Regions from separate parts of the Mangrovibacter phragmitis genome, predicted to be linked through region 1. Evidence: predicted binding sites of a transcription regulator. Region 1 holds the regulator's gene; each other region holds the start of a gene.
What was found. Region 1 encodes Fur, which represses iron uptake genes when iron is present. Its sites were predicted from a motif close to ATAATAATGAGAACNACTATCAA; they were not measured.

Region 1 (7,612 bases):
CTACAGCACAACCGAAAAACGGGTATTCAACCGCACTGTTGGGTTGCGTGATACCTGGGCGAAAATCGCTGGTTAATTGTTTGAATCCCCCGGACATTACCGGGTGAGAACTGACCGTAGTCGTGGTGCGCGACTGCGGTTTTTTTTTACCTGTAACAGCCATTTTTTGCACTATCCCCTGAGAGCGTTCCCGCCAGTACGCGTCATTATGCACAGCGGTTAGCACCATAAATTCAACGGATTTATCCATAGCCTGATTCTGTGAGAATTGCCGCAATTCTCTCTGAAACCGGTTGCAGAGGTAGTGCATATTCAGTCAGTCTGAAACCGGTTGCAGAGAGCAAACAAACAAAGGATCAGCTATGGGCACTATCAGAGATTACAGCGCGCTGGCAAACAATATTCTCACTGAAGTTGGTGGGGAAGCGAATCTGGTAAGCTTCTCCCGTTGCGCAACTCGATTACGTTTGGTGTTAAAGGAAGTTCCCGAATCGGCTATTGAGCGGGTAAAAAATCTTACTGGTGTAATTACCGTTGTCCTGAGCGGGGGCCAGTTCCAGGTGGTTATTGGCACTCATGTCGCCGATGTATATCAGGCATTTTCCGGGCTGGTTGACAGCGACACGTTAACCAATGCTACAACAGAGAAAAAACGCCCGCTGGATGCTGTTGTGGCAACGATGTCGGCGGTTTTTGCGCCCGTTATTTACGTGCTGGCCGCTGCGGGTTTGTTGCAAGGGTTGCTTATCATCATCAATTATTTCTCCGCATCCTTTCATACAACAGGCACTTTTGGCGTACTGAATTTTATCTCATGGACACCGTTTGCATTTCTGCCGGTTTTCATTGCGATAACGGCCGCAAAACATTTTAAGTGCAATACCTATATCGCCGTGTTGTGCTGCTGTGCATTAATCAACCCGGACTGGGCAGTTATTGCCGGAAAAATAGCCAGTGGCGAAGGCTTTACTTTCCTCGGTATTCCGTTAGCGAAGACAGTTTATACCTCATCTGTGTTACCGCCGCTGTTTCTGGTTTGGGGGCTGGCGCACCTGGAGCGCCTGGTATTACGAGCTTTACCTGATGTGGTGGCTCCGCTATTCACACCATTAGTTTGTGTTGTTGTTATGGTTCCTTTAACGCTGGTGGTGATTGGGCCTGTGACGGCGGGGCTGGCAAATGGTATTGCACATGGCTATAACTGGCTGTTCAATGCGGCCCCACCACTGGCTGCGGCGGTGATAGGCGGTGTATGGCAGGTTATTGTTATTTTCGGTGTCCATTGGGGGATTACTCCTGTCATCATGGCTAACTTTGATATGTATGGCCGTGACTCTTTCCAGGCGTTCCAGACGATGGCTGTTGTGGCGCAAATGGCTGCAGCCTTTGCCTGTGCGATGAAAACCCGCCAGGCCGCATTCCGTACGGTTTCCTGGTCTGCCGGGTTAACCGGGGTGTTTGGCATTACTGAACCCGCGATTTATGGTGTCACTTTACGCCTGAAAAAACCGTTTATTTGCGGCTGTATCGGTGGGGCTACTGGGGCATGCGTCGCCAGTTTCTTTGGCAGTTATTACTACGCGTATGCCGGGCTCCCGGGGTTGCTGACCATTATGAATGCTATCAGCCCGGAAAACCCCCAGTCGTTCATTGGTGAGCTGGTGGGGCTTGGCGTGACAGTGGCGGTGACTTTCGCTCTGGTGTTTATGGTGAGCTTTACGGAACCGGAAATGCCGGAAAATAAACAAAACGCGCCAGAACCACACGCTAAAGAACATGTGCCCAGTGAACTGGTTTTAAATAGCCCGGTTTCAGGGACGCTGGTTTCCCTGAGCCAGGTTAACGATGAAACCTTTGCCAGCAAGCTGCTGGGTGATGGCATTGCTATTTTACCTGACAACGGCGTCATTGTTGCCCCCTGCGATGGGGAAGTGGCTTCGGTCATTGACTCTCAACATGCTGTCGGGATGCTGTGCGCGAATGGTGCTGAACTACTTATTCATGTGGGCCTTGATACAGTGAAGCTCCAGGGCGCACATTTCACCACGCTGGTTAAAACAGGTGACTATGTGACCGCCGGTACCCCGTTGATTCAGTTCGATAAAGAAAAGGTAATTGAAGCGGGCTATGACATTACGACGCCGGTACTGGTGGTGAACAGCGATGAACATGCTTTGCTATTTCACCAGCAGTCGGGCAGGGTTGATAGCGGTAACCCTTTATTTTCTGTTGCTTAAATACTCGGGGTCCAGCATTACTGGCCCCACTCTTGTTGCCGCAAAATTGAAACGGCACGCGAAACCCATTACAGTCGTGTAGCCCTGAATACATCTGCCAGTTTTCAGGGCTCAGGCTAACCTGCCTTTCAGGCCGTAGATAATTTGGGGAGTCGTTTTTCAATGGTAAAAATGCTGGATGTCGCGAAAGCCGCCGGGGTATCTAAATCTACCGTGTCCCGGGTGTTGAATGGTAAAGACATCGTCAGTGATGAAATTAAACGCCTGGTGTTTAAAGCCATTGAAGAAACTGGCTACCGGCCTAATTTGTTGGCCCAGCAACTGGCGACGCAGAAAACACGGTTAGTGGGTTTTGTGATGACCAATGCTTTATACAATGGCCCTTATTTCTCAACACTAATTTATGGTGCAGCAACCTGGAGCGAACAATACCAGCATCAGCTTATTTTTGCCGATGGTAAGCACTCAGCAGAAGATGAAACGGCGGCTATTGATTACCTGGTGCGCATGAAATGCGCTGGTATTATGGTTTACCCGCAATACCTCACTCCTGATGAACTGGATGCGATTATTGATACCAGCCCGGTTCCTGTTATTGTTCTCAACCGCACATTACCCCGCCATCCTGAATGCGCTATCAGCGTCCTGCACTATCAATGTGCCCGAATGATGATGGCCTTTATTCTGGATATGGGGCACCGCAACATCGCCTGGATAAGCGGCAGGAATGGGTCTCCAACCAATATTATGCGTTATCAGGCGTATTTAGATGCGTTATCTGAACAGGGTCTTACTCCTGAACCTGCTCTGGCAGTGGCCGGTGACTGGAGTATGGAAAGTGGTTATGCCGCTGCACGGCAACTGATTGAGCAGGCAGTTCCCTTTAGCCTGATCCTTGCCGGTAATGATGATATGGCATTAGGGGCCATGAAAGCGCTGCAAGAGGCGGGAATTGCGGTGCCTGGCGATATTTCTGTTGCCGGGTTTGATGATTCGCGCATTGGCGGTTTTGTTTCTCCTGCACTCACCACCATTAAAATCCCCTTGACTGACATGGTCAAACTGGCCGTTGAACGTTTGTTAGGTATCTCACCGCATACAGATAAATCTTGCGTGAGTTTACCCGGTGAACTGGTCATTCGCGATTCAGTAAAGAACCTCAATTAACCTGTCTGGTTGTTTTCACTTTTCTGACTGCAAAACCAATTTGTCTCACACAACAGGGAACACAAATCTGGATTTTCAGTCCGGTTATCTCGCCGAAATGTTCGGCCTGGAGCTTGCGGTTTTTACCGCAATTGAAATGGCGGAGTCCCCTGAAAGCGGTCACTCCAATGAAATTGCTTGTTATCAGGCAATAAAGCATACAAGGAAGACTGGCGCGGCGATAAGAGTGGTATCCGCCTGTGTAAAGCAGCGGCAAAGTTTAAATACGGCTCTGTGTCAGCGGTAATGTGCCGGTGCGCGCTGTGAGCCCGGATGGCAAGCGCGTACCAGCAGGGGCGTTATTGCTAAGTAATGCTGATTCGCTTGTGGGAGATGGAAGCCCTGCCAGCGGAACAAAGCTCACTGACAAAAAAACCAGGTATTAAGCCTGGCTTTTGTTGATGTCACATTACACAGGCTTACGGGTACACCCGATTATTTGGTGCCTTCGTGTGCATGTTCATCATCACGGCAATCGCCTTCAGCGCAATGACCATAGAGGTACAGACTGTGGTTTGTCAGGCGAATACCATGGCTGGTAGCAATTTCACGCTGGCGAGCTTCGATAGAATCATCGCTGAACTCAATAACTTTACCGCAGTCCAGGCAAATCAGATGGTCATGATGGTGCTGCTGCGTCAGTTCGAATACCGATTTGCCGCCTTCGAAGTTATGGCGTGTAACGATACCGGCGTCATCAAACTGATTGAGCACACGATACACGGTAGCAAGACCAATCTCCTCTCCCATGTCAATCAGTCGCTTATATAAATCTTCCGCGCTGACATGGTGATTGTCCGGCTCCTGCAACACTTCCAGGATTTTTAACCGGGGAAGCGTGACTTTCAGGCCTGCCTTCTTTAATGCGGTATTATTGTCAGTCATGCGGAATATGTCCTGTTGCTTGCAAAGTACCCGTGAATGGGCATACGACGTAATACGCTAAAGTTAATGCGTCTCATTATAGGTTTGACACTCCCTAAAGAAAACCGCAAGTCTCCAGCAAAATTGAAAAATAATAATCTGACAGCACTGGCACATTTACCAAAAAAACATGCTGTCAACTGGATCATTGTACAGCGCTAACGTGAAAAAGTTAAAAAAATGTAGCAATTATTTTTATCGGTTTTACCTATCAATCCGGCGCAATATAGTTGCGCCGTTGAATTATCAGGCATTAATAATGCTATCGAGCTGCATTTCTTCAGAAACTTGCTTAACCCATTTTTCAACACGCTCAGCTGTCAACTCTGGCTGACGGTCTTCATCAATAGCCAGGCCGACAAAGTGGTCGTCATCTGCCAAACCCTTCGAGGCTTCAAAATGATACCCGGCAGTTGGCCAGTGGCCGACGATAACCGCACCACGCGGTTCGATAATGTCACGCATTGTGCCAAGGGCGTCACAAAAATATTCGGCGTAATCTTCCTGATCACCGCAACCGAACAGGGCTACCAATTTACCCGTAAAATCAATTTCTTCCAGTGTAGGGAAAAAATCATCCCAGTCACACTGTGCTTCACCGTAATACCAGGTTGGGATACCAAGCAGCAGAATATCAAAGGCTTCAATATCTTCTTTGCTGCTCTTGGCTATGTCGTGCACTTCAGCAACATCTTTACCAAGCTGTTTTTGAATGCTTTTTGCAATGTTTTCAGTGTTGCCGGTGTCGCTGCCGAAAAAAATGCCTACGATCGCCATGAGTTTAATAACCTCTTGAAACTTAATGTTATGGTGGCGTGAGTTTGTCCACAGATAAGGCAATGATAGCAGAACAGCTTCCCATGCGGAAACAGCTATCACTACCGGGTGCACACGCTGCTACATGAAAAGGAAAAACTGGCCGGGAATGCGTGGATTATATATGACCGGGTTTTGTGTTATCTAACTGAGCCATCAACATCTCTTCAATAAGTTCGCTTCGGCTCATGTTACGCACCTGCGCCAGCTCATTCAGCGCATCTACCGCATCGGCATTCAATTTTAATTCCACACGCTTAAGCCCACGAACCTTATCGCGTTTAAGCTGGTTGCGTTTATTAATACGCAATTGTTCGTGACGTGACAGTGGATTTGTTTTCGGGCGACCCGGACGGCGTTCATCCGCGAACAGATCTAATGTCGTACGGTCCGTTTGTTCTTTTGCCATGATTAGAATAGTGAGGAAAACAGGTGGCTTGAGCAACGTGCTCGGGCGCATTACAGCGCGCCATGATACATCAGGCAACATGACGCGCCAACGCGAAAGCCACATTTGCCAGCCAGTCGGCGGCTTTTTAATCAGTTTTGGTCTGCGGGGTTAAGAAAACGGCGAATCGCGCGGATGACTGCATCGGGTTTTTCCGCATGAACCCAATGACCGGCACCTGCAACCACCCAGGCTTTGGCACAAGGAAATTGAGCCAGCAGTGTTTCACGATACTGTTCCTGAATATAAGGTGACTGCCCGCCGCTGATAAAGAGTGCCGGGTGCGGCCATGGCGCGACGGTTTCCCAGCCGACAATATTGCTGTATTGCGCTTTGAGTACCGGGACATTAAAACGCCACTCACCATTAACAAAGGATTTCAGCAAAAACTGAATAACACCTTCCTCATCGATAATGTTACGCATCACGGTTGCTGCATCTTGCCGGGTAGTGACACCGGCTGCATTGACGGCGTCTATAGCGGCAAAAATAGTGTCATGGCGGCGAACGTGATAATCGACCGGGGCTATATCAATAGCGATCAGTTTTTCAACCCGGTTTGGTGCTTGTTGTGTCACCGCCATTGCGGTTTTGCCGCCCATTGAATGGCCGATGAAAATCGCCCGGTCTATATGCTGTTCGTCCAGCGTATCCAGTACATCCTGAGCCATAGCAGGCCAGGTCATGGTGTCGCTGCGTGCAGACAAGCCATGGTTGCGTAAGTCTATTTGCAGTACGTCGTGGTCCTTCACAAGGTCTCTTGCCAGAACCCCCAAATTGTCCAGCGTACCGAATAATCCATGGATAAGCACAATCGGTGGATTGTTAGTCATTTGTTGAGCAGATTGCAGGCGAGCGTGTAATTTCATAGAAAACTTCTTTTTTTCGCTGTCTCAGGAATAGAGTATTATGTTGGCTATTCTGCCATCCGGCTGCAAGGGTTACAGTTAATTCTGACTTTTGACACCATCCCGGGTTGATGCTATTCGCCATTGGGTTTTGACTCTATAATCCCAATGATTTGTATTCAGAAAAGATATGTAACTGGATTAAAATGAAAACGATTGAAGTTGATGACGAGCTGTATCGCTACATTGCGAGCCACACACTGCATATTGGTGAAAGCGCGTCAGACATTTTGCGGCGTATGCTGAAACTCTCTTCTGGTCAGCAACCTGTTGCGCTGTCCTCTTCTACAATTTCAACGAACAGCAGTGTTCCTGTTTCACGTATTGAAAAAGCGCCAGAAAAACCGAAAGATAAAGTACGGGCAATGCGTGAATTACTGCTGTCAGATGAATATGCGGAGCAAAAGAAAGCGGTTAACCGCTTCATGCTGGTGCTTTCAACGCTCTACTCTCTGGATTCTTCCACATTTGCTCAGGCAACGGAGTCTTTACATGGGCGCACCCGGGTGTATTTTGCGGTTAATGAGCAAACCTTATTGAAGAATGGTAATCAGACTAAACCTAAGCAAGTTCCCGATACCCCTTATTGGGTTATCACGAATACCAATACGGGCCGCAAACGTAGCATGGTCGAGCATATTATGCAGTCGATGCAGTTCCCGGCAGAATTGATTGAAAAGGTTTGCGGCACTATTTAACGCTTGTGACAAAAAGGACCAGCAATGGCTAACCATCCTCGAGCAGGGCAACCTGCGCAGCAGAGTGATTTGATTAATGTCGCTCAACTGACCGCTCAGTATTATGTACTGAAACCTGTGTCAGGTAATCCAGAGCACGCGGTGAAGTTTGGTACGTCAGGCCACCGGGGTAGTGCCGGTCGCCATAGTTTCAATGAAAGCCATATTCTTGCCATCGCCCAGGCGATTGCAGAAAACCGTGCCCAGAACGGTATTACCGGGCCGTGTTATGTCGGTAAAGATACGCATGCGCTTTCTGAACCAGCATTTATTTCTGTTCTGGAAGTGCTGGCCGCCAACGGTGTGGATGTCATTGTTCAGCAGGATAACGGTTTC
Region 2 (7,612 bases), 1.3 Mb from region 1:
TTAACAACAAGATGAGTAAGTAATTTGCCATTTTTATGCTTGAGAAGTATCAGTTGCTTTTGATGACGTAATTCTGCTGGTACAGCGGAATCCCCGTGACACCTGGTGCTTATTTTAATGAGAGTGATTCTCAATATTAACTTAACTTAACACAAATTAATGCTGTGAACAGGGAGGGAGAAAGCCTGATTTTTCATTGTCACAATCAATAAGTTGCTTTAAATATGCGAACAACATATCGTGAAAGCTAATAAGATAGTGTTATTCTTCATTGGCGGTTTTAGGTAGCTCACTCTCTTATTGGCTGCCACCGCAATGCAACACTCACTGGTGTGGGAACACTCTTTTTGCTGATTGATACCCTGGGTTTATTTACCTGGGGAGGGTTGTTGCCAGTGTTGTGTCATGCTGACTGATTGAATAGAAAAGAAATCTTTTTGCTTCCTTACCTGCGGGTAATGGTTTTTCTTTATATTAAAAATAAATAGTTCCAGGCTATTTCATAACTAAAAAATAAGGGACGTGATTATCACGCCTGATGATTTGCATTAAGGAAAGGTTCTATGCACACACAGACAGTATTTGAATTAAGCCAGGAGGCGGAGCGGCTATTGCAACTGGCTATTTCGCAGCTTGACTCGATTCAACAGTTCCCTGCTTCAAGTCCACCTGTTGCAGCGACAGACAGCACTGTTGCTGCAAACGCAAACCATTTCAGTCTTAATGGCATACAAAGGCAGCATGAAATCTTGCAAAGTGAGTTGCGTAAGCTCACACATCAAGAAATGGTACTGGCAATTGTCGGCACCATGAAAGCAGGCAAGTCTACGACGATTAACGCCATTATTGGTACAGAAGTACTGCCCAACCGTAACCGGCCTATGACGGCATTGCCAACACTGATTCGCCACACTCCGGGCCAACGGGAACCCCGTCTCTATTTCCCGCATGTTTTGCCCATTGAAGCATTGATGGAGAATTTACACACCTGCCTGGTACACTCAGACCGGCAAGCGCTGGAAGAGCGTCTGGAAATAGACCACGATATGGAAACCCTGATTCAGCGCATTATTGATAAGCAGGGATTTGAACGGCACTATCTGGGTGCCCAGCCTATCTTTTACTGCCTGAAAAGCCTGAATGACCTGGTACGGTTGTCTCAGGTACTCAATATTGATTTTCCTTTTGCTGCGTATACTGCGATTGAACATATTCCTGTGATTGAGGTGGAGTTTGTTCACCTGTCTGAGCAGGAAACGCCCTATGGTCAGTTGACATTGCTGGATACACCGGGGCCTAACGAAGCTGGCCAGCCTTATTTGCAGCAAATGTTAAAAGAACAATTAAGCCGCGCCTCGGCGGTTATGGTGGTACTGGATTACACTCAACTTAAGTCCATATCCGATGATGAAATGCGTCGGGTGGTGGCACAGGTTGGGGATAAAGTGCCTGTATATGCGCTGGTCAACAAATTTGATCAAAAAGATCGTAATAGCGATGACGAAAAGCAAATTCGCGCTCTGATAGCGGGTTCTTTGATGCGTGGGGTTATCTCGCCCGAGCATATTTTCCCGGTGTCTTCAATGTGGGGTTACCTCGCTTACCGGGCAAAACATGAAATTGAACAGCATGGTTGCCTGCCTAATCCAGACCAACATCGTTGGGTGCAGGATTTTGCCGATGCGGCATTAGGGCGTCGCTGGCAACTGGCTGATCTCGCAAACATTCCCCATGTAGAGCAGGCGGCGCAGCTACTCTGGGAGGATTCTTTACTGGAACGCCCCATTAGCACCATCCTGGATGCGGCGCATGGGAAGGCCTCACTTTTTGCCTTGCACTCGGCAGTACAAAAATTAAATAGTTATTCCCGTCTTGCCAGTGAGTTTCTGTTTCTGCGTGCACAAGGGTTAAATATGGATAATGACAGCCTGCAGGCGCATATTCAGAGCCTTGAGCTGGATATTTCCACCTTATATTCGTGTCAGGCTCAGGTTGCCCAACGCATTCAAATGGAAATGGAAGAGGCGATTGGGCAGATAAGCAATCATCTTGACCTGTGCAAGCAGCGGGTTCATGAAGCCCTGAAAAGCTACTTTGAACGCGGTGTTGTGCCAGCAATGATAACGAAAAAAGTGCCCTCATTGCTGTATCATGAACCGGATTTTACCCCGGGAGAAAGGCTGCTGGTTTCTGGTACCGAAAATCTGGCAAGACTCAGTCTGTTTAAGATAAGCCATTCCTGTGAAGCGATCATGACATGGGCTCAGGGCCATATGGCATCGACGCTGTCTGCAATAGCAGAAACACTGAAACAAACGTTAACAGTGATTTTTCGGCAAACACTTGAGCCTATTGAACAACGCCTGAGTGCCGGGCTTGACACTTGTGTCAAGGAGCCTCTCTCTTTGCCGGATATTCAAAATATGTTGCTGGATGCCAGTGTCGCCTCCTGTTTTGCCGATGCGTTGACAGAACAGCGCACCGTCAATACACAAATGCAAACCGGGATTCGTTCCGCAATGCAACGTTGGTTTAATGGTGCAACGGATCAACTGGAGGGGAATACGGATTATTCTCGCCAGTTTGTGATTAACCTTAATGAACTACAGACAAAACTTATCCAGCATATTACTCAGGCCTGTGAACAAATGCGGGGGGCGGTATACGCTCAACTGGATGTATCTGTTACCCAGTGTCTCGCAACATTTTTTGCCGAGGTGACTGGTGCGCTGGAGGCCATTCAGCGCAACCTGAATCACTGCATGCTGGCCCGCCAACAAAGCCATGAACAACAACAAGGGTTACGTAAACGCGTACAGCACTGCCTCACAACAGTCACATTTATTCGGGAAGATACACGTTTATTGCAGGAAGATATTCAGACGCTGCTTAAAGCGGAACAATAATAATGACGTATTCATCATTAATTGAAATACCAGAAGAAACGCTGGAGTGTATTAATGGTAAGTTTGTTGTCGACCTTGCCAGCGATATTGACCTGCGACGGGAGCGCTACCGCCACCCACAGAGCAACCAGTTTTGGATGCATCTGCAGGCGGTATTTCGCCAGAAACTCCCTGCCGGTCAAGTTTTGCATGCCAGTGAAATGGCGATGGATCATGGCGATGTTAACCTGGCCTGGCTTCAGTGGTTTATCAGTCAAATGGCACTGAGTCAGTTTGCTCTGACTTCGCTGGCTGCACGGGTCCAGGTGTTGCGTGCCAGTTGCCCTCCCGGTCATGAGCGAGAAAATCATCTGCTGCAACTGCAATCTCTGATAAGCCAGCGTCAGCAGCGGCTGGACGCTCAACTGAAAAAGCCAGACAGCCTTAACCAGGCCCAGGTTCATTGTGAGCAAGTGTTTGCCCGTTGGCGTACCGGGCATTATCAGCGCTTTTCTCCGGCTTCGCGCTGTTATATTGCGCTGGAGGAATTGCGTTGGGGATTGTTTGGCGATGTGTGCCGTGCGCATGAGGCCATAGATTCTCGCTCCCTGTTGGAATCGGTTCGGGAGCAGGCTGTTGCGCAGCTGGCTTATGATATTGGTGCATCAGCACGAACCCGGCACTTCTATCATCAGTGGCTTACATTTCCTCCCGCCACTGGCATGATGGACCTGAAAGCACTACTGAGCTGGTTGGGAGACTGGAGCCATGGAGAGTATCAACCTGTTACATGGTCAGTGACGCAAAGTTGGCAAAACATTGCGCTGGGTATGCCACGTATTTGCTCTGCTTCCCGTCTGGCAGGTAGCATGGTAGATGAAATCTTTGACCTGGCAGATGTCGACTAACAGTTTTGGTGGGCAACAAGGGGAAAACAGGTTTGCCCCTTGTTGTATGGGCAAATACAACCCTGGTTTTTATTTCCCCAACCCATGGCATCTGGTGGCATTAACGGTGTTGCCCGGCTTTGAACACTAGATTGTGGCTCTTCACGTTTTTCATTACGACCAACCGACAACAGTAATCTAAAGCTACGGATATATAATATCTGTCCGGGTGTTTTTTTCCGGGAAAACAGATTTCTTTTTTTTGCTGCCTCTAACGCACTGATTCTTCTCATTTATGTAAAATACTCAATCCTTAGCAAGGAAAGAATGACTTGATTTTAGCAAACTAAAAATGATAATCGGTCTCAAAATTATAAATCTTATCATTTATAAAAAGAGAGAAAAGCCGTGTCAAACCGCCAGTCAACTTGTGTGGGCAAAGGGCCTTGTATATTGGCGTTGCTCATCAGTAGCGCTATTTTCCCGTCACTTGCTGCGGGCACAGCAACGGACAGCCAGTCAACAAATACCTCAAAGCCCAGGGCTACTCACTCCCAGAAAGTAGACACCATTACGGTGACCGCTTCACCCGACACTTCCTTCCAGCCAGGTGGCGATGAACTGGTTCCCGCTTATCTGGACGGGCAAGTCGCAAATGGCGGCCGTCTGGGAATGTTAGGTGAGCAAAGTGCCATGGATGTCCCTTTTAATGTAGTGGGGTATACCTCTAAATTAGTCCAGGACCAGCAGGCACATACCATTGCCGATGTCGTGGCAAATGACGCTGGCGTGCAGTCCAGCCAGGGTTACGGCAACTTCGCTGAAACATATCGTATTCGTGGTTTTACGCTCGATGGCGATGACATGACAATGGGAGGCCTGCCTGGTGTGGTTCCTCGCCAGGTAGTTGATACCCAAATGCTGGAGCGCGTTGAAATTTTCAAAGGCGCGAACGCACTATTAAATGGTGCGGCCGGTTCTGGTGTCGGCGGCATGATCAACCTGGAACCTAAACGTGCAGAAGATACGCCAGTTACCCGCGTTGGCGTGGATTACACCTCGGATTCCCAATTAGGGGGAACACTGGATGTGGGCCGCCGGTTTGGTGATAACAACCAGTTCGGTGCGCGTGTGAACCTGGTTCACCGTGAAGGTGAAGGTGCGGTAGATAACGATAAACGCCGTACCACTCTGGCTTCGCTTGGGCTGGATTATAAAGGTGACCGCCTGCGTTCTTCGCTGGATTTTGGTTACCAGAAGAAAACCTTCCATGGCAGCCGTAATGGTGTGAATATCAGTGGTGTCGATTTTATTCCGGCAGTACCCGGGCATACCACGAATTACAGTCAAAAATGGGGCTACAGCGATATCGAAAACGAATTCGGTATGGTGAAATCAGAGTATGATTTGCTCGATGAAGGCCACCTGACAGCGTATGCAGCATTGGGGGGGCAACATGCTCATGAAACCGGGACATATACCACACCAGCGTTGACGGATACCCTGGGTGATGCCACAGTTTCACGCATGGACACCAATACCATTATCAATACTTTCAGTGGTATGGCAGGTCTGCGAAGTAAGTTCGATACTGGTTTTGTGTCACACAATGTTAACGTGGGTTATGCGGCATCTACCAGCCAGACGCGTGCCGCTTACAAAATGGCGCTGTCACCCACCGCCACAACGAATATCTACGACCCGCAGTCTGTCTCTATGCCAGGCACAGACTATTCTGGTGGCAAATATTCCGACCCGGCTCCAACCATTCGTAGCCGTACTCAGGGCTGGCTGTTAAGCGATACGCTGGGTGTGCTGGACGATAAATTACTGTTTACCCTGGGTGCTCGCTATCAAAAAGTGGTTCTGGTCAACTATGACTATAACTCCGGAGCGGAAACCTCGCATTTCGAAGACAACCGCTGGATGCCGACTTATGGTGTTGTTTATAAACCATGGAAGCCGGTTTCTTTGTATGCCAACCATACCGAAGCTTTACAACCAGGTGATTCCATTGGTGTGGGCGCACTGAATTACGGCCAAAGCCTGGGCATCATTCACTCCAAACAAAACGAAGTGGGTGTAAAAATGGATTTTGGCCGCGTGGGAGGTTCCCTCGCATTATTTGAAATCAAAAAACCTTCAGTGATTAACGACTATGTCGGCTCAGGTTACTACACCCGCCTGGATGGTGAGCAGCGTAACCGTGGTATTGAACTGAATGTGTTTGGTGAGCCAGTACTTGGCCTGCGTTTGAATGCCAGCACCACCTGGATAGACCCGGAACTGTCTAAGACAGAAAGTGGCACCAACGATGGAAACGATGCCATTGGTGTGCCGCGTTTTGTGGGGGTGCTGGGCGCAGAATATGACATCCCCCATGTGGAAGGGCTGACAGCAACCGCGCGTGTCAACCATACTGGCTCACAGTATGCCGATGCCGCGAACACCAAAAAACTGGACAGCTACACCACACTGGATTTAGGTGTGCGCTACCGGATGCGTATTAACGAAGACAAAAATGAAATGGTATGGCGTGTTGGTGTTGAAAACGTCACCAATGAGAAATACTGGTCTTCTGTAGAAAGCTACGGTTATTACATCTTCCAGGGCGACCCACGAACCCTGAAAGTATCGATGACCTACGATTTCTAACGTTAACTGTGCCTTATTTAATCCCTCCGGCTACCTAAATATGTAGCCGGTTTATTTATCCTCTGTTAAAAAAACAGGTAATAAATCTGCATTTGGGGTCTGTATAGATAATGTTATTTTAATAAGAGTACCTGCAGTGTTTTTATTAAAGAGAAACATAAATCATGTATATGACTCTGGCTATCTCAGGTGCTGTAAAATTGACATTCATTGTAAATAATAACTATTATTATTAATCCTGATTTTCTGCTATTGCTTCCACATCAGCCATTCATGCCTACTATATTTGGTAGTTTCAGCCAGAGTATTTTTACCACGATCCCCGGCTGTTATGTTTTCCCTGGTCTTGAATATAAATAAAACTGGCTGGGGAATATGTGTTTCTATATTCATCATTCTGATACTAAAGTGTTTTCCAGGGTAAACCATTTTTTTCTTCAGTACCGTGCTGAATCGAATAAATCTCATGCCCAGCTAAACAGTTTTTTTAGTATTACTTGAATATCGTGTAAACATCTGCGCTTTTGTGCCGATAACAGACGAGTATATGTCTATTCTCAGGGAAAAAGGATGAATACTCTTTTCACAAAGTCACTCGCCGGGAGCGTAATAACGGTGACGTCGTCGTTGTCTGACAATTCCAGCCGCGCCACTTCCGGATATTCAACAAAAACAAAAGATGCTGAACGTGCACAAGATGTAAGTAGCAGTGCTGATATAGCTCTGCAGCAGGATAGCGGCGTGACTGTTTCGCTGAATTATTCTGTTGAATCGGCGGAAGCCATTGCGCCAGAACAACTGGATGGCCTGGCTTCTTTATCTCAACGCCTGGCAAAAAGCCCCAGCTCGTCTAACCCACTCTTTACCGATAAGGCTACGGCAACTGATGCGGTGAGCTTCACCGGGTTTTATTACGCAGCGGCAGACGGCATAACAGCGGATCAACTGGCTGAAAAACTGCACACTGCACTGAGTAGCGTACCGGGTAGCGGGACCCAGTTAACCGATTCAATGGATCTTGCGATGACACAGGCCAAACTGAATAAGCTGGTGGATGAGAATATTGCCGCAGACTGGCAACCGCTTGCACGGCAGACTGTACAGCAGTTTATCCAGGCAAAGGTAACAATCCAGGACAATGAGTGGCAGTCTGTGGCTAAACAAGACATTGCTCTGGCCGCTTCC
Region 3 (7,612 bases), 2.2 Mb from region 1:
CTCTCTTGCCACTGAACAGAATGCTGCAATTTGCGGCGTCTTTGAACCAGGTTGTTAAAGGAAATGCCTGAATTAACGCCCGTGAGATGTTACACGGGCGCACAGGTAATCTGGTATTAGTGATGTTTTAGTGATGGTGGTGGTGCGCTCCGGCTGACTGCGCCTGATTCAGGTCACACTGCGTTGTACTGCACGGCTGGTATTCCATTTGTACTGTGGCATGGGCGATGTGGTAGTTTTCACGCAGGAACGTGTGAATACGCCCCAGCAGTTCGTCGTGATCCCGTGGAGGGATGACCTGTACATGCAACGTCAGAAGTGGCTGTTCACCAACCAGCCACACATGAACGTGATGTACCTGGCGAACTTCAGGCAAAGCCCGGGTCAGGGCTTTTTGCATTTTCGCAATGTCCAAATCGCGTGGGGCGCCTTCCATTAATTCATTGACACTTTCTTTTAGTAACTGCCAGGCACTGCGCAATACCAGACAGGAAACCAGCACAGACAAAATAGGATCTACCGGTGTCCATCCTGTCCACATGATCACAATCGCGGCAACAATGGCACCCACAGAACCCAGCAAATCCCCCATAACATGCAGTGCAGCGGCACGCACGTTCAGATTACTTTCGCTGTTACCACGATGAAGCACCCAGAAGGCCGCGAGGTTTGCCAGTAACCCCAAAATGGCGATGGTGAGCATCATGGTGCCGCCAACGGGTCTGGGATGCCAGAAACGTACCACCGCTTCCCAGACAATCAGTACAGTGATAACGACCAGCGCAATGGCATTAACAAACGCGGCAAGAGTGGGCAAGCGGAGCCAGCCAAATGTATGGCCCAGGGCTGGTGAACGACGGGCAATTCGCACAGCCATCAGCGCAATAAACAGGGCTACAGCATCGGTCAGCATATGCCCGGCATCTGCCAGCAGAGCAAGAGAGCCAGACAGTAAACCGCCAATAACTTCAGCCACCATAAACAGCGCTGTTATTAAAAACGCACAGAACAGGCGAGTTTCATTGTCATGGTTGCCGTTGTGCGAATGGTGATGGGAGTGCGTATGAGCCATGTGTCTCCTGAGCGTAAAGGGATAAGCCAGTGAAGTCTTTGTTGCATATATCTATTATGGCTTCAGGTCTGCAATGGGTACAGCAGATAAAACTGTAAACCCAGGCTCCAGTCTGAGATGATTTTAAAATTTATCTATATTTTTCAGTGTATTGTGTGAGATTCGGCGATAAATTATGTTTTCATGCTGGTGGTGTGATTTTATTGGCTTATGATGCTGTGTTATTTGGTTTTTTTAACTTTATTTTCTGCTGGTCAGCTGTGTTGCTGGTATTTTGTTCCTGTAGTGTAAAATTGCGTTTACACAACTCAGGTGAAGAGATAGATTGGATGGGTTGCAATCAGGAAAATTAGCATAGCCAGTTTTTATTGGGATTATCATGAATTATCAGAATGACGATTTACGTATCAACGAAATTAACGAGCTTTTACCTCCGGTAGCATTGCTGGAAAAATTCCCGGCGACAGATAATGCTGCAGCGACAGTCTCTGGTGCCCGTAATGCCATCCATAATATTCTCACCGGCCAGGACGATCGCCTGTTAGTGATTATTGGCCCGTGCTCAATTCATGATCCCAGTGCAGCGCAAGCTTATGCCACGCGTTTGTTGGAAATGCGTGAAGCCCTGAAAGGGGAACTGGAAGTGGTAATGCGGGTGTATTTTGAAAAACCGCGCACCACTGTTGGCTGGAAAGGGCTTATCAACGACCCTTACATGGACAGTAGTTATCAGATTAACGACGGGTTACGCATTGCCCGTAAACTCCTGTTGGAAATTAACGATACTGGTTTGCCAACAGCGGGTGAGTTCCTTGACATGATCACACCGCAATATATGGCAGACTTGATGAGTTGGGGCGCTATTGGTGCCCGTACCACGGAGTCTCAGGTTCACCGTGAGCTTGCTTCTGGCCTTTCATGCCCGGTTGGGTTTAAAAATGGTACCGATGGTACAATTAAAGTCGCAATTGATGCCATCAATGCAGCTGGTGCACCCCACTGCTTCTTGTCGGTCACTAAATGGGGGCATTCTGCTATCGTTAACACCAGCGGGAATGGTGACTGCCATATTATTTTACGCGGCGGCAAAGCACCAAATTACAGTGCAGAACATGTAGCTCAGGTGAAACAAGGCCTGGAAAAAGCCGGGTTGGCACCGCAAGTAATGATTGATTTCAGCCACGCAAATTCCAGCAAGCAATTTAAAAAGCAAATGGATGTATGTGCCGATGTTTGCGGGCAAATTGCTGGTGGTGAAAAAGGTATTATGGGTGTGATGGTAGAGAGCCACCTTGTTGAAGGTAACCAGAGCCTGGACAGTGGTAAACCACTGGAGTACGGCAAAAGTATCACTGATGCCTGCATTGGCTGGGAAGATACTGCAGCCCTGTTAACTCAGCTTGCTGGCGCGGTAAAAGCGCGCAGAACAAAATAAGAAACCGCTCATGTGAGCGGCTTTCTTCAACATACGGTGCCGGGGTAAAACTGGCACCGTTTTTTTATTACCTGGCTTTACCCTGATTGGCAACAGCCGCTGCTTTCGCTGCGATTTCGTCTGCGTTGCCCAGGTAGTAGTGTTTAATCGGATTAAAGTTTTCGTCAAACTCATAAACCAGCGGAACACCTGTCGGGATATTCAGCTCCAGGATTTCGTCTTCGCTCATGTTATCCAGGTATTTAACCAGCGCACGCAGAGAGTTACCGTGAGCAGCAACAATCACACGCTCACCGCTTTTCATCCGTGGCAGGATGCTTTCGGTCCAGAAAGGAATAACACGCTCAATGGTCAGCGCCAGGCTTTCCGTTACCGGCAGCTCTTTTTCCGACAGGCTGGCATAACGTGGGTCATGGCCTGGGAAACGTTCGTCGTCTTTTGTCAGCTCTGGCGGGGTAACCGCAAAACCACGACGCCACTGTTTAACCTGCTCGTCGCCATATTTTTCTGCGGTTTCTGCTTTGTTCAGCCCCTGCAGCGCACCATAGTGGCGTTCATTCAGTTTCCATGATTTTTCTACCGGCAACCAGGCCTGGTCCACTTCGTCCAGGATATTCCACAGCGTGTGGATGGCTCGTTTCAGCACAGAGGTGTAAGCAAAATCGAAACTATAGCCTTCGTCTTTAAGCAGTTTACCTGCCGCTTTGGCTTCGCTTTTACCTTTTTCAGACAGGTCAACATCGTACCAGCCAGTAAAGCGGTTTTCCTGGTTCCACTGACTTTCACCGTGACGAACCAGAACCAGCTTAGTTACAGCCATAATATTACTCCTCGTAATCCTGGGGATTGAATGATAACAATTATCATTATATTGCCGTGGTGGCGCCAGCGGCAACGCCAAACCTTAAACATAGCGAAATTCTTGGCAGAGTGTAAGGCTGATGTGAATCTGTGGTTGCTCTTTTGCTGCTAAATGGTTTTAAAAACAGCGGTTTGTTTAAAAATTGAGCTTGTTGCTTGTGTTGCCAGGTGAAACGGCTTGAGTTGCTGAAAGGATACACCCCCAGTAAAATCAGAGGGGCATCACTGATAACCATACCCGTTAACTATATCTGTTAACTCCGATCGTTAACCACATCCGTTAACTACACCGGTTATCTATGCCAGTGACTTATACCTGGGTAGGGTGTATAGCAGCCTCAGACCACGGCATAGCGGCCTGAGGCTGGTAGTTAACCTGTCACAGTGCGGTAAACTGGTACTCTGTAATACTTTGCCAGGTTTCACCCGGTTTGAGCACACAGTCAGGTTGTGGCCACTCCGGGTGGTTGGGGCTGTCTGGCAGAAACTCACTTTCCAGAGCCAGACCCTCAAAGGATGCATAGTGGGTAAACTGCCGCGCCGGTGTGCCGTCAAGATAGTTCCCGGAATAGAACTGTAATGCCGGTGCTGAGGTAAACACACTCATTTTAAGCTTGTTATCTGAAGACCAGACATGTGCTGCTGGCAGGGTGGCGTCCCCACGGGCAGTGAGCAGGAAAGCATGATCGTAACCTTTCACGCCAGCCTGGTTTTCATCGCGCAGAAAATCTTCCGCAATTGTTTTCGGTCCACGGAAATCAAAACCAGTATGCTGAACATCCGCCAGTTCACCAGATGGAATACCGTTGCTGTTAACCGGTAACCACTGCTCAGCGAACAGTTGCAGGCGGTGCTGGCGAATATCGCTTTTTTTACCATCCAGATTGAAATAGGCATGGTTGGTCAGGTTAACCGGGCAGGGTTTATCAACCTGAGCCTGGTAAATAATGGCAATGCGGTTATCCGGTGTTACCCGGTAAATGACGCTGGCCGTCAGATTGCCAGGGAAGCCCTGATCGCCATCTGGTGAGGTCAGTTGTAAAACCGCCTGCTGACTGTCATGGCTGACGATTTTCCAGCGGCGCTTATCAAAGCCCTCAGGGCCACCATGCAGTTGGTGTTCTCCCTGGCTGGGTTTCAGGTGAACAGTCAGCCTGTCATGGGTGTACTGGCTGCTGTCAATACGGTTCGCATAGCGGCCAATGGATGCACCCAGAAAGGCTGCCTGATGGGTATACTGTTCGGGTGTTTCGCAGCCCAACAACACTTCTCGGGTATGCCCGTCTTTCAACGGAACGCGGCACGACAAGAGTGTTGCGCCCCAGTCCATCAACATCACTTCCATGCCTGTCTGGTTGTGTAATGTTATCAGCTTAAACGGTTGGCCATCCGGTGCCATTCCGTGATCCTGGCTTAACATAATCCGGCTCCTTCGGAGGGTTTGCACACATAAAAGGTTTCTTTAATACCGGTTTTCGCTTCGTACTGGCTGGCGACAGCCTGGCGTACATCATCGACCAGTGTTTCAGGCACCAGTGCTACAACGCAACCGCCAAAACCACCACCCGTCATACGCACGCCACCTTTATCACCAATAGCAGCCTTAACAATATCAACCAGCGTATCAATTTGTGGGACGGTTATCTCAAAATCGTCACGCATAGACGCATGAGAAGCTGCCATCAGCTCACCCATTTTCTGCAAATCGCCATCTGCCAGCGCATTGGCTGCTGCCAGGGTACGCTCATTCTCGGTTAATACATGGCGTACGCGTTTTGCAACGATCGGATCCAGTTCATGGGCTACGGCATTAAACGTTGCCAGGCTCACATCCCGTAATGCCTTCTGAGTGAAGAAGCGGGCACCCGTTTCACACTGCTCGCGCCGGGTGTTGTATTCACTGCCGACCAGTGTGCGCTTAAAGTTACTGTTGATAATGATAACTGCCACACCTTTTGGCATTGGGACTGCTTTAGTGCCAAGGCTTCGGCAGTCGATAAGCAATGCATGGTCATGCTTGCCCAGCGCCGAAATCAACTGGTCCATAATGCCGCAGTTACAGCCCACAAACTGGTTTTCAGCTTCCTGCCCATTCAGCGCCAGTTGCGCGCCGTCGAGTGGCAGGTGGTACAGTTGCTGGAAGACTTTGCCCACAGCCACCTCCAGAGAGGCTGATGAACTCAAACCAGCGCCCTGAGGGACATTACCGCTAATCACAAGGTCGGCGCCGCCGAACCCGTTATTACGTTTTTGCAAATGCTTAACGACCCCACGAACATAATTAGACCACTGCTGGTCCGGGTGGCTCAGAATAGGCTCATCAAGGGAAAACTCATCACGCTGATTATCGTAATCTGCGGCAATAACACGCACGATACGGTCATCGCGGGGAGCGCAACTGATAACAGTCTGGTAATCAATTGCACAAGGCAAAACAAAACCATCGTTGTAGTCAGTGTGTTCACCAATCAGGTTCACACGACCCGGAGCCTGGATAGTTTCTTTTGCCGGGTAGCCAAAAAATTCAGTAAAAAGGGCCAGGGTGTTCTCTTTCAGACTCATTGTTATTCTCCTGATTCGCGAAAATGGATATCACTGACTGCCCGCAGGCGCTCGGCAGCCTGCTCGGCAGTTAAATCGCGCTGAGTTTCCGCCAGCATTTCGTAACCCACCATAAATTTGCGTACTGTTGCTGAGCGTAACAGTGGTGGGTAAAAGTGAGCATGCAACTGCCAGTGGGAGTTGTCTTCGCCATTAAATGGCGCGCCATGCCAGCCCATGGAATACGGGAAAGAGCACTGGAATAAGTTGTCATAGCGGCTGGTCAGCTTTTTCAGTGCAACAGTCAGGTCTTTGTGTTGTTCAGGCGATAAATCTGTCAGGCGCTGTGTCGGCGCTTTCGGCAGTAACAGGGTTTCAAATGGCCAGGCCGCCCAGTACGGCACAACTGCCAGCCAGTGTTGTGTTTCCACAACGGTACGGCTGCCATCATTCATTTCCTGCCGGGCATAGTCGACAAGCATGGAGGAACCATGTTGGGTAAGCCAGGTCCGTTGGTGCTCATCTTCACGCGCTGCTTCATTGGGCAGGAAACTGTTCGCCCACACCTGCCCATGTGGATGCGGATTAGAGCAGCCCATGGCGGCCCCTTTGTTTTCGAAAACCTGAACCCAGGGATAAGTGCGGCCCAGGTCTGCGGTTTGTTCCTGCCAGGTACGGATAACCCCTTCCAGAGCTTCCAGTGTCAGTTCCGGCAGGGTTTTGCTGTGATCAGGCGAAAAACAGATAACCCGGCTGGTACCTCGGGCACTCTGGCAACGAAACAGAGAGCCTGGGTTTTCCGCTGCATCGGGTGTATTGGGCATCAGCGCGGCAAAATCATTTGTAAAAACATGCGTCCCGGTGTAGTTCGGGTTGGTATCGCCTGTTACCCGGGTATTACCCGGGCACAGATAACACTCAGGGTCATGCTCGGGTAATGATTGTTTGGCTGGCGTCTCCTGCGCCCCTTGCCAGGGGCGCTTTGCTCGGTGCGGAGAAACCAGAACCCATTGCCCTGTTAACGGGTTATAGCGGCGGTGTGGGTGTTCGACAGGATTAAAGGGTTCCATAGCACTTCCTTAGTCAGGATAACCTTGCGGGTGGCGGGATTGCCACCGCCAGGTATCGGCGGCCATTTCTTCAAGCGTGCGCGAAACACGCCAGCCAAGTTCTTTATCCGCTTTGGTTGCATCTGCCCAGTAAGCGGGTAAATCACCTGCACGGCGAGGTGCGAAGTGGTAATTGACGGGTTTACCACAGGCTTTACTGAACGCATTAATCACATCCAGCACGCTACTACCCACGCCAGCGCCAAGGTTGTAAATATGCACACCCGGTTTATTCGCCAGTTGCTGCATGGCAACCACATGGCCATCAGCCAGGTCCATTACATGGATATAATCCCGTACTCCGGTACCGTCTTCCGTTGGGTAGTCATTACCGAACACTGCCAGTGACTCTCGACGCCCGACAGCAACCTGCGCAATATAAGGCATCAGGTTGTTTGGAATGCCTTGTGGGTCTTCGCCCATATCTCCCGATGGGTGGGCACCGACTGGGTTAAAATAGCGCAGCAGGGCAATGCTCCAGCTCGGGTCTGCGGTATGCAGGTCCGTTAATATTTGCTCCACCATTAATTTGCTGCGCCCGTAGGGGCTTGCCGGCATCCCGGTGGGGAAGGTTTCGACATAAGGAATTTTCGG
Region 4 (7,612 bases), 2.5 Mb from region 1:
CAGCGGCTAAATGTTTATCAGCCATGATTAATCCAGCCCAAGTACGCCACGCAGCAGTGCAAGGTCTTCCGCCAGTGCGGTAATCGGGCCTTTCAGTGCCCTGCGGTCGGCATCGGTCAGTTTTTCATAACTTTCAAAGCCATCTTTGGTACGGTATTTCGCCAGAATGGTATCCACTCGTTTAAAGTTATCATCCACTTTTGCCAGCAGTTCCGGGTTTGCTTTGCTCAATTGTGGACGCAACAGGTCGACAATTTTCTGGGAACCATCGACGTTGGCCTGGAAATCCCACAAGTCGGTGCGGCTGTAACGGTCTTCTTCACCACTGATTTTGCTGGAGGCCACTTCTTCAATCAGGTCTGCCGCACCACCGACAACCTTGCCTGGCGGGAATGCCAGTTCAGAAATGCGGGTTTGCAGATCCAGTACGTCTTTATACAACTGGTCTGCGTACGGGGTCATACCTTTGGTGGAATGGTCGCCAAACAGCGCTTTTTCCAGGCGGTGGAACCCACTGAATTTCGGGTCTTCAGCCTTTTTCTCATAGTCATCTTCACGGGCGTCAATGCGACCATCCAGGTCAGAGAACAATTCAGCAATCGGCTCAATGCGCTCATAGTGCTGGCGGGTTGGCGCATACAGTGCCCGTGCTTTCTCTATATCACCGGCCTTCACCGCATCGGTAAAGGCCTTAGTGCCAGTAACCAGCGCCGCAGTTTCAGACGTCACCCAGGCTTTGTATTGAGTGATAGCGTTGCCCAACGCCAGGATATTATCTTTCGCGACTGGCTGTGCCGCGCCGTTTCCCCGTACCGTCAGCTTCCCTTTCGGGTTGGTCAGCAAGCCACAGGTCATTTCATATTCACCGGGTTGCAGGTTGGCCGTCATTTTCTGGCTAAAGCCCGGGGCAATGTTTTCCCGCTCTTCTACCACCATCACTCCCTTCAGGATTTCCCATTCCAGTGCTTTCTGGCTGTGGTTCTGAATAAGGAATTGCGTTTTACCCGCATCTACCGTAATGCTCATTGGCTCACATTGTTTATCGTTCACGGTAACTTTCACCTGAGGAATATCCGCCGCCAGGGAAGTTGCGGAATAAAACAGCGTGGCCAAAGAAAGTGTCAGAGTGCTGTGTCGAAAACGTTTCATCAAACCCGTCCCTATCAAAGTCAGTGTGCAAAAAAGTAAGATTAACGCGTGCTCCGGGCAGGTTGAGCTGCCGGGCGTGCAGGGAGAAAATAGAAAAACAGTGCTGGTAATAAATAGAGGAAGTACACCACCACCTCACTCACACTGGGTGTTTCCTGGTAACCGAGCATACCTTCCAGCAAGGTGCCAAACAGTGAGTGCGTGGAGAGCACGCCGCTCATATCAAATGCGACATTCTGGAAGTAGTTCCAGATGCCCGCTTCATGGAAGGCACGAATGGCCCCAGCAGCCAGCCCTGCAGCGACCAGTAAAATAAACAGGCTGGTCCACTTAAAGAACGCGGCGAGGTTCAGGCGAACACCGCCCCAGTAAATCATAAAACCAAGGATCACCGCGGTAGCCAGGCCGAGCATGGCACCTAACGGCGGCCATATACCCAGGTCCTGCTGAAACGCGGCTAACAGGAAAAACACCGATTCCAGTCCTTCGCGCGCCACAGCGAAAAACACCATCAGTATGAGTGCCCAGCCCTGCCCATTTTGTTTTTTCAGCGCCACTTCAACCGCCTGCTCAAGCTGGACTTTGACGTTACGGGCAACTTTGCGCATCCAGAACACCATCCAGGTGAGGATGACCACTGCAATCACCGCAACAATCGCTTCAAACAGCTCTTGTTGCTTTTGTGGAAATTCACCAGTGGTTTCGTTAATAACAATACCCAGCCCCAGGCACAACCCGGCCGCCAGGATAACACCTGCCCACATGGCGCCCAGCAAATTTCCACGTTGGGTACGTTTCAGATAACTGGCGATCAGACTCACAATCAAGGCGGCTTCCAGCCCTTCGCGCAGCATGATCAAAAAAGGGACAAACATGAATCACTCCCGGTGTGAAGAAACGAATCTTTGCAGTAAAGAAAAGTAAATAGCATTGATAGTGATTATCATTAGTCTTAACCAAAAAACAAGTGTGAATGTTAATAAAACCTGGCCGGAGGCAGAAAAATTTTGTCATTTAACAAAATTCGCCCTGACGATGTGGTTATCTGCAACTAACGTGCTGGCAGGAATCAGAGAGCAGGAAAACAGAGGAACTGAGCCAGCTAAAAACAGGCCCGGCGAAATGCTGCCGGGCCAGAACTCAGTGGAGAAAGCGGTGGTGTAGATTAGCTGTCCGTTTGCAGGGAAACAGGTGTATCGCCTTTGTACTGTGCGTCTGCTTCGGCAAAGCGTTTTGCCATTGCACTGGAAGGCGCTTTATCCAGCAGGCTGAACACCACTATCCCGACACTTGCAAAAATGAAGCCCGGAATAATTTCGTACAGATCAAGCCAGGCGTTCTGTTTCCAGACCACAACAGTAATAGCGCCAATAATCATCCCGGCCAGCGCGCCGTTACGCGTCATACGGTTCCACATGACAGAGAACAGAACCACCGGGCCAAATGCCGCGCCAAAACCAGCCCAGGCATAGCTCACCAGCCCCAACACGCGGTTTTGCGGGTTTGCCGCCAGTGCAATAGCTACCAACGCCACCACCAGCACCATCAACCGCCCTACCCAGACCAGTTCACGCTGCGAGGCGCCTTTACGCAGGAATGCTTTATACAAGTCTTCGGTAATCGCACTGGAACATACCAGTAACTGGCAACTTAATGTCGACATCACCGCAGCCAGAATGGCTGAGAGCAGCACCCCGGCAACCCAGGGGTTGAACAATATTTGCGTCAACGCAATGAAGATGCGCTCACCATTCTGGTTAACGTCCCCTGCCTGAGCCGGGTTGTTCTGGAAGTAAGCAATACCGAAGAAGCCAACCGCAACCGCACCAGCCAGGCACAGGATCATCCATGCCATACCAATACGGCGTGCTTTAACAATAGTGTGGTGTGAATCGGCAGCCATAAAACGCGCCAGAATATGCGGCTGTCCGAAATACCCAAGCCCCCAGCCCATCAACGAAATGATGGCAACAACATTCAGTCCTTTAAGCATATTGACGTTTTCGATGCTCTTCTGGCGAATCACTTCCAGTGAATCACTCAGGCCACCAACAGACGCCACCACAATCACCGGCGTAATGATCAATGCAAAGATCATCAGTGATGCCTGAACAGTGTCAGTCCAGCTTACTGCCAGGAAGCCCCCAATCAGGGTATAGAGAATAGTAGCGGCAGCTCCCGCCCACAGTGCGGTTTCATAGCTCATCCCAAAGGTACTTTCGAACAAGCGCGCACCAGCGACAATGCCGGAGGCACAATAGATGGTGAAAAACAGCAGAATGACCAGTGCAGAGATAATACGCAGTGTACGGCTGTTATCTTCAAAACGTGCGGTGAAATAGTCCGGTAAAGTCAAAGCGTTATTATTATGCTCGGTATGGACACGTAAACGCCCTGCCACCAGTTTCCAGTTAACCCAGGCACCAAGAATCAGGCCGATGGCAATCCAGCTTTCTGAAATTCCGGACAGGAAAATGGCCCCCGGTAACCCCATCAGCAGCCAGCCACTCATATCTGAAGCGCCGGCGGATAACGCGGTAACCAGGCTCCCCAGACTCCGGCCACCCAGAATGTAATCGTCGAAGTTTTTCGTCGAACGCCAGGCAATAAACCCTATCAACAGCATTGCGCCAATGTAGATAAGGAAAGTCACCAGCATTGGTGTACTCATAGACATTAAAGTTCTCCTGATTATTATGCCGGGTTATACCCCGGGTGGTTGCGCCGGAACGTGGTCGCAACCCTTGTTATCACTCTGCAACATTGTTAACGCAGCAGGCATTGTTGTGTTCACAAATGATTTAACACGGTGATTACAATTATTTCACCCCTGGCCAGGTACTTTTTTGCTACCTGGTTGCACTCGCTCACACTTTTACGAGTTGCACCTTACAAAACTGCTGTACAAAGCACATAAAACAGACTTCGAAGTAATTTTAAGCAATAAACATACCTGTTTTTTAGTTTTAACAAATTCACTTTTTTTAAGCTTGCAACCAAAGTCACATTTAACATGGTTGCACAAAGTTGCAACATGGAGGATATTGCCTGATAACTAACAATAACCGAACAATGCAAACACAGGAGTTGAGGGTATGGGAACCACCACTATGGGGGTGAAGCTGGACGAAGCAACCCGCGAACGCATCAAAACCGCTGCGTCACGTATTGATCGCACACCTCACTGGCTCATTAAGCAGGCAATTTTTAATTACCTTGAACGGCTGGAGAACAACGATGAGTTGCCTGAACTGCCGGCTTTACTGGCGGGCGCTGCGAACGAAAGCGAAGAGCCGTCCGCAAGTGGTGATGACCAGCATCAACCCTTCCTCGAATTTGCCGAGCAAATATTACCACAATCTGTGACGCGAGCCGCAATTACCGCAGCATGGCGGCGTCCGGAAACCGACGCCGTGCCAATGATTTTGGAACAGGCACGGTTATCTGGTGAACTTTCCGGCCAGGTACACAAGCTTGCCTGGCAGCTTGCAGATAAACTGCGCAACCAAAAGAGTGCAAGTGGGCGCGCCGGAATGGTGCAAAACCTGCTTCAGGAGTTCTCTCTTTCATCCCAGGAAGGCGTGGCATTAATGTGCCTTGCTGAAGCGTTGTTACGTATTCCGGACAAAGCCACTCGTGATGCGCTGATCCGCGATAAAATCAGCAATGGTAACTGGCATTCTCATTTGGGCCGCAGCCCGTCACTGTTTGTTAATGCCGCCACCTGGGGGTTACTGTTCACCGGCCGTCTGGTTGCCACGCATAACGAAGCGAATCTTTCCCACTCCCTTAACCGTATTATCAGTAAAAGTGGTGAGCCGCTGGTGCGTAAAGGTGTGGACATGGCGATGCGCCTGATGGGCGAACAGTTTGTTACCGGTGAAACTATTGCTGAAGCACTGGCCAATGCCCGTAAACTGGAAGAGAAAGGGTTCCGTTATTCCTATGACATGCTGGGTGAAGCCGCACTGACCGAAGCCGATGCGCAGGCCTATATGGTTTCCTACCAACAGGCGATTCATGCCATTGGTAAAGCTTCCAATGGCCGTGGTATTTATGAAGGCCCGGGGATTTCAATCAAACTGTCTGCCCTGCATCCGCGTTACAGCCGTGCACAGTATGACCGGATGATGGAAGAGCTGTACCCGCGTCTGAAGTCCCTCACCCTGCTGGCGCGCCAGTATGACATCGGCATTAATATTGACGCCGAAGAAGCAGACCGGCTGGAAATCTCACTCGATTTGCTGGAAAAGCTCTGTTTTGAACCGGAACTGGCTGGCTGGAATGGTATTGGTTTCGTTATTCAGGCCTACCAGAAACGCTGCCCGTTTGTTATTGACTACCTGATAGATCTGGCAACCCGCAGCCGTCGCCGCCTGATGATTCGTCTGGTAAAAGGCGCTTACTGGGACAGTGAAATTAAACGTGCACAGCTCGACGGGCTGGAAGGTTACCCGGTTTATACCCGCAAAGTGTACACCGATGTTTCTTACCTGGCCTGTGCCCGGAAGTTACTCTCTGTACCGAATCTGATTTATCCGCAGTTCGCAACTCACAACGCTCATACACTTTCAGCCATTTATCACCTGGCCGGGCAGAACTACTACCCGGGGCAATATGAGTTCCAGTGCCTGCACGGCATGGGTGAACCACTTTATGACCAGGTTGTGGGCAAAATTGCTGACGGCAAACTTAACCGCCCATGCCGTATTTATGCGCCCGTCGGCACCCATGAAACACTGCTGGCCTACCTGGTACGCCGCCTGCTGGAAAACGGAGCCAATACCTCCTTTGTTAACCGCATTGCCGATACCACACTGCCGATTGATGACCTGGTAGCCGACCCGGTAGAAGCTGTTGAGAAACTGGCACACCAGGAAGGTGTACCAGGCTTACCTCACCCTAAAATTCCCTTGCCGCGTGATCTCTATGGTAAAAACCGCCATAACTCGAACGGGCTGGACCTGGCAAATGAACACCGTCTGGCATCCCTCTCGTCTGCCCTGCTGAGCTCCGCAAATGAAAAATGGCGCGCACTGCCAGTTCTGGAAGGCGATGTAGCAGAAGGGGCGCTTCAGCCAGTAATTAACCCGGCAGAGCCTGCTGACATTGTAGGTTATGTGCGCGAAGCCAGCACAGAAGAAGTAGAGCAGGCACTGAATAACGCCGTCAATAATGCGCCTATCTGGTTTGCCACTCCACCTGCTGAGCGTGCGGCTATTCTCGAGCGTGCCGCAGTGCTGATGGAAGATCAGCTACAAACCCTGCTGGGGGTTCTGGTACGCGAAGCCGGTAAAACATTCGCCAACGCAATTGCTGAAGTGCGTGAAGCCGTGGATTTCCTGCGTTATTACGCAGACCAGGTGAAGCATGATTTCGATAATGAAACCCACCGTCCGTTAGGACCGGTAGTGTGTATCAGCCCGTGGAACTTCCCGCTGGCAATTTTTACCGGGCAAATCGCTGCTGCCCTGGCGGCTGGCAACAGTGTTCTGGCAAAACCCGCTGAGCAGACACCGCTGATTGCAGCCCAGGCCATTCAAATTCTGTTGCAGGCGGGTGTACCTGCCGGTGTGGTGCAGTTGTTGCCAGGCAGTGGTGAGCGCGTTGGCGCTCAGCTCACCGCAGATAACCGTGTTCGTGCAGTCATGTTTACGGGTTCAACCGAAGTCGCCAGCCTGTTGCAACGCAGCATTGCCACCCGGCTAGACCCTCAGGGCCGCCCGACGCCGCTGATCGCCGAAACCGGTGGACTGAATGCCATGATTGTTGACTCATCCGCCCTGACTGAACAGGTAGTGATGGATGTGGTTGCTTCTGCGTTTGACAGCGCAGGCCAGCGTTGTTCAGCTCTGCGTGTGCTGTGTGTGCAGGAAGATGTTGCCGAACACACGCTGACCATGCTCAAAGGTGCGATGGCAGAATGCCGTATGGGTAATCCGGGCCGCCTGACTACCGATATTGGGCCGGTGATTGATGCTGAAGCCAAAGCCAATATTGAACAACATATTCAGGCAATGCGCAGTAAAGGCCACACTGTTTACCAGGCGGTACGTCACAACAGCGATGACGCCCGTGAATGGCAAAGTGGCACATTTGTTCCACCGACACTGATTGAACTCAACAGTTTTGATGAGCTGCAACGCGAGATCTTCGGGCCAGTTCTGCATGTGGTGCGCTATAACCGAAATAACCTCAACAGCCTGATTGAGCAAATTAATGCCGCCGGTTATGGCCTGACATTAGGAGTGCACACCCGTATTGACGAAACGATTGCGCAGGTAACAGGATCTGCCCATGTCGGGAATATGTACGTCAACCGCAACATGGTGGGTGCAGTGGTGGGAGTTCAGCCATTTGGTGGCGAAGGGTTGTCTGGTACCGGGCCCAAAGCGGGTGGCCCGTTGTACCTGTACCGGCTGTTGTCTCACCGACCGGAAACTGCCGTACTGGCAACACTTTC

Region 2: the regulator Fur is predicted to act here: its motif matches at 4,125-4,147, upstream of MPHASIOC01_RS25405 (TonB-dependent siderophore receptor).
Region 3: the regulator Fur is predicted to act here: its motif matches at 3,358-3,380, upstream of gpmA (2,3-diphosphoglycerate-dependent phosphoglycerate mutase).
Region 4: the regulator Fur is predicted to act here: its motif matches at 2,080-2,102, upstream of efeU (iron uptake transporter permease EfeU).

Annotation. Positions count from the first base shown of each region.
Region 1 covers NZ_CP134782.1:4,033,510-4,041,121, reverse strand. Annotated here, with positions in the region: gene glnS (glutamine--tRNA ligase) at 1-76, shown strand, start outside; gene MPHASIOC01_RS19630 (beta-glucoside-specific PTS transporter subunit IIABC) at 363-2,237, shown strand; gene MPHASIOC01_RS19625 (LacI family DNA-binding transcriptional regulator) at 2,400-3,404, shown strand; partial or broken gene MPHASIOC01_RS19620 (ChiP family protein) at 3,436-3,674, shown strand; gene fur (ferric iron uptake transcriptional regulator) at 3,879-4,328, opposite strand; gene fldA (flavodoxin FldA) at 4,614-5,144, opposite strand; gene ybfE (LexA regulated protein) at 5,302-5,592, opposite strand; gene ybfF (esterase) at 5,724-6,500, opposite strand; gene seqA (replication initiation negative regulator SeqA) at 6,686-7,237, shown strand; gene pgm (phosphoglucomutase (alpha-D-glucose-1,6-bisphosphate-dependent)) at 7,262-7,612, shown strand, end outside.
Region 2 covers NZ_CP134782.1:5,285,642-5,293,253, reverse strand. Annotated here, with positions in the region: gene MPHASIOC01_RS25420 (dynamin family protein) at 564-2,906, shown strand; gene MPHASIOC01_RS25415 (diguanylate cyclase regulator RdcB family protein) at 2,909-3,793, shown strand; gene MPHASIOC01_RS25410 (hypothetical protein) at 3,762-3,923, shown strand; gene MPHASIOC01_RS25405 (TonB-dependent siderophore receptor) at 4,343-6,427, shown strand; gene MPHASIOC01_RS25400 (hypothetical protein) at 6,998-7,612, shown strand, end outside.
Region 3 covers NZ_CP134782.1:465,833-473,444, forward strand. Annotated here, with positions in the region: gene nadA (quinolinate synthase NadA) at 1-71, shown strand, start outside; gene zitB (CDF family zinc transporter ZitB) at 128-1,072, opposite strand; gene aroG (3-deoxy-7-phosphoheptulonate synthase AroG) at 1,452-2,507, shown strand; gene gpmA (2,3-diphosphoglycerate-dependent phosphoglycerate mutase) at 2,575-3,327, opposite strand; gene galM (galactose-1-epimerase) at 3,748-4,788, opposite strand; gene galK (galactokinase) at 4,782-5,930, opposite strand; gene galT (galactose-1-phosphate uridylyltransferase) at 5,933-6,979, opposite strand; gene galE (UDP-glucose 4-epimerase GalE) at 6,989-7,612, opposite strand, start outside.
Region 4 covers NZ_CP134782.1:786,345-793,956, reverse strand. Annotated here, with positions in the region: gene efeB (iron uptake transporter deferrochelatase/peroxidase subunit) at 1-25, opposite strand, end outside; gene efeO (iron uptake system protein EfeO) at 28-1,149, opposite strand; gene efeU (iron uptake transporter permease EfeU) at 1,191-2,024, opposite strand; gene putP (sodium/proline symporter PutP) at 2,315-3,826, opposite strand; gene putA (trifunctional transcriptional regulator/proline dehydrogenase/L-glutamate gamma-semialdehyde dehydrogenase) at 4,245-7,612, shown strand, end outside.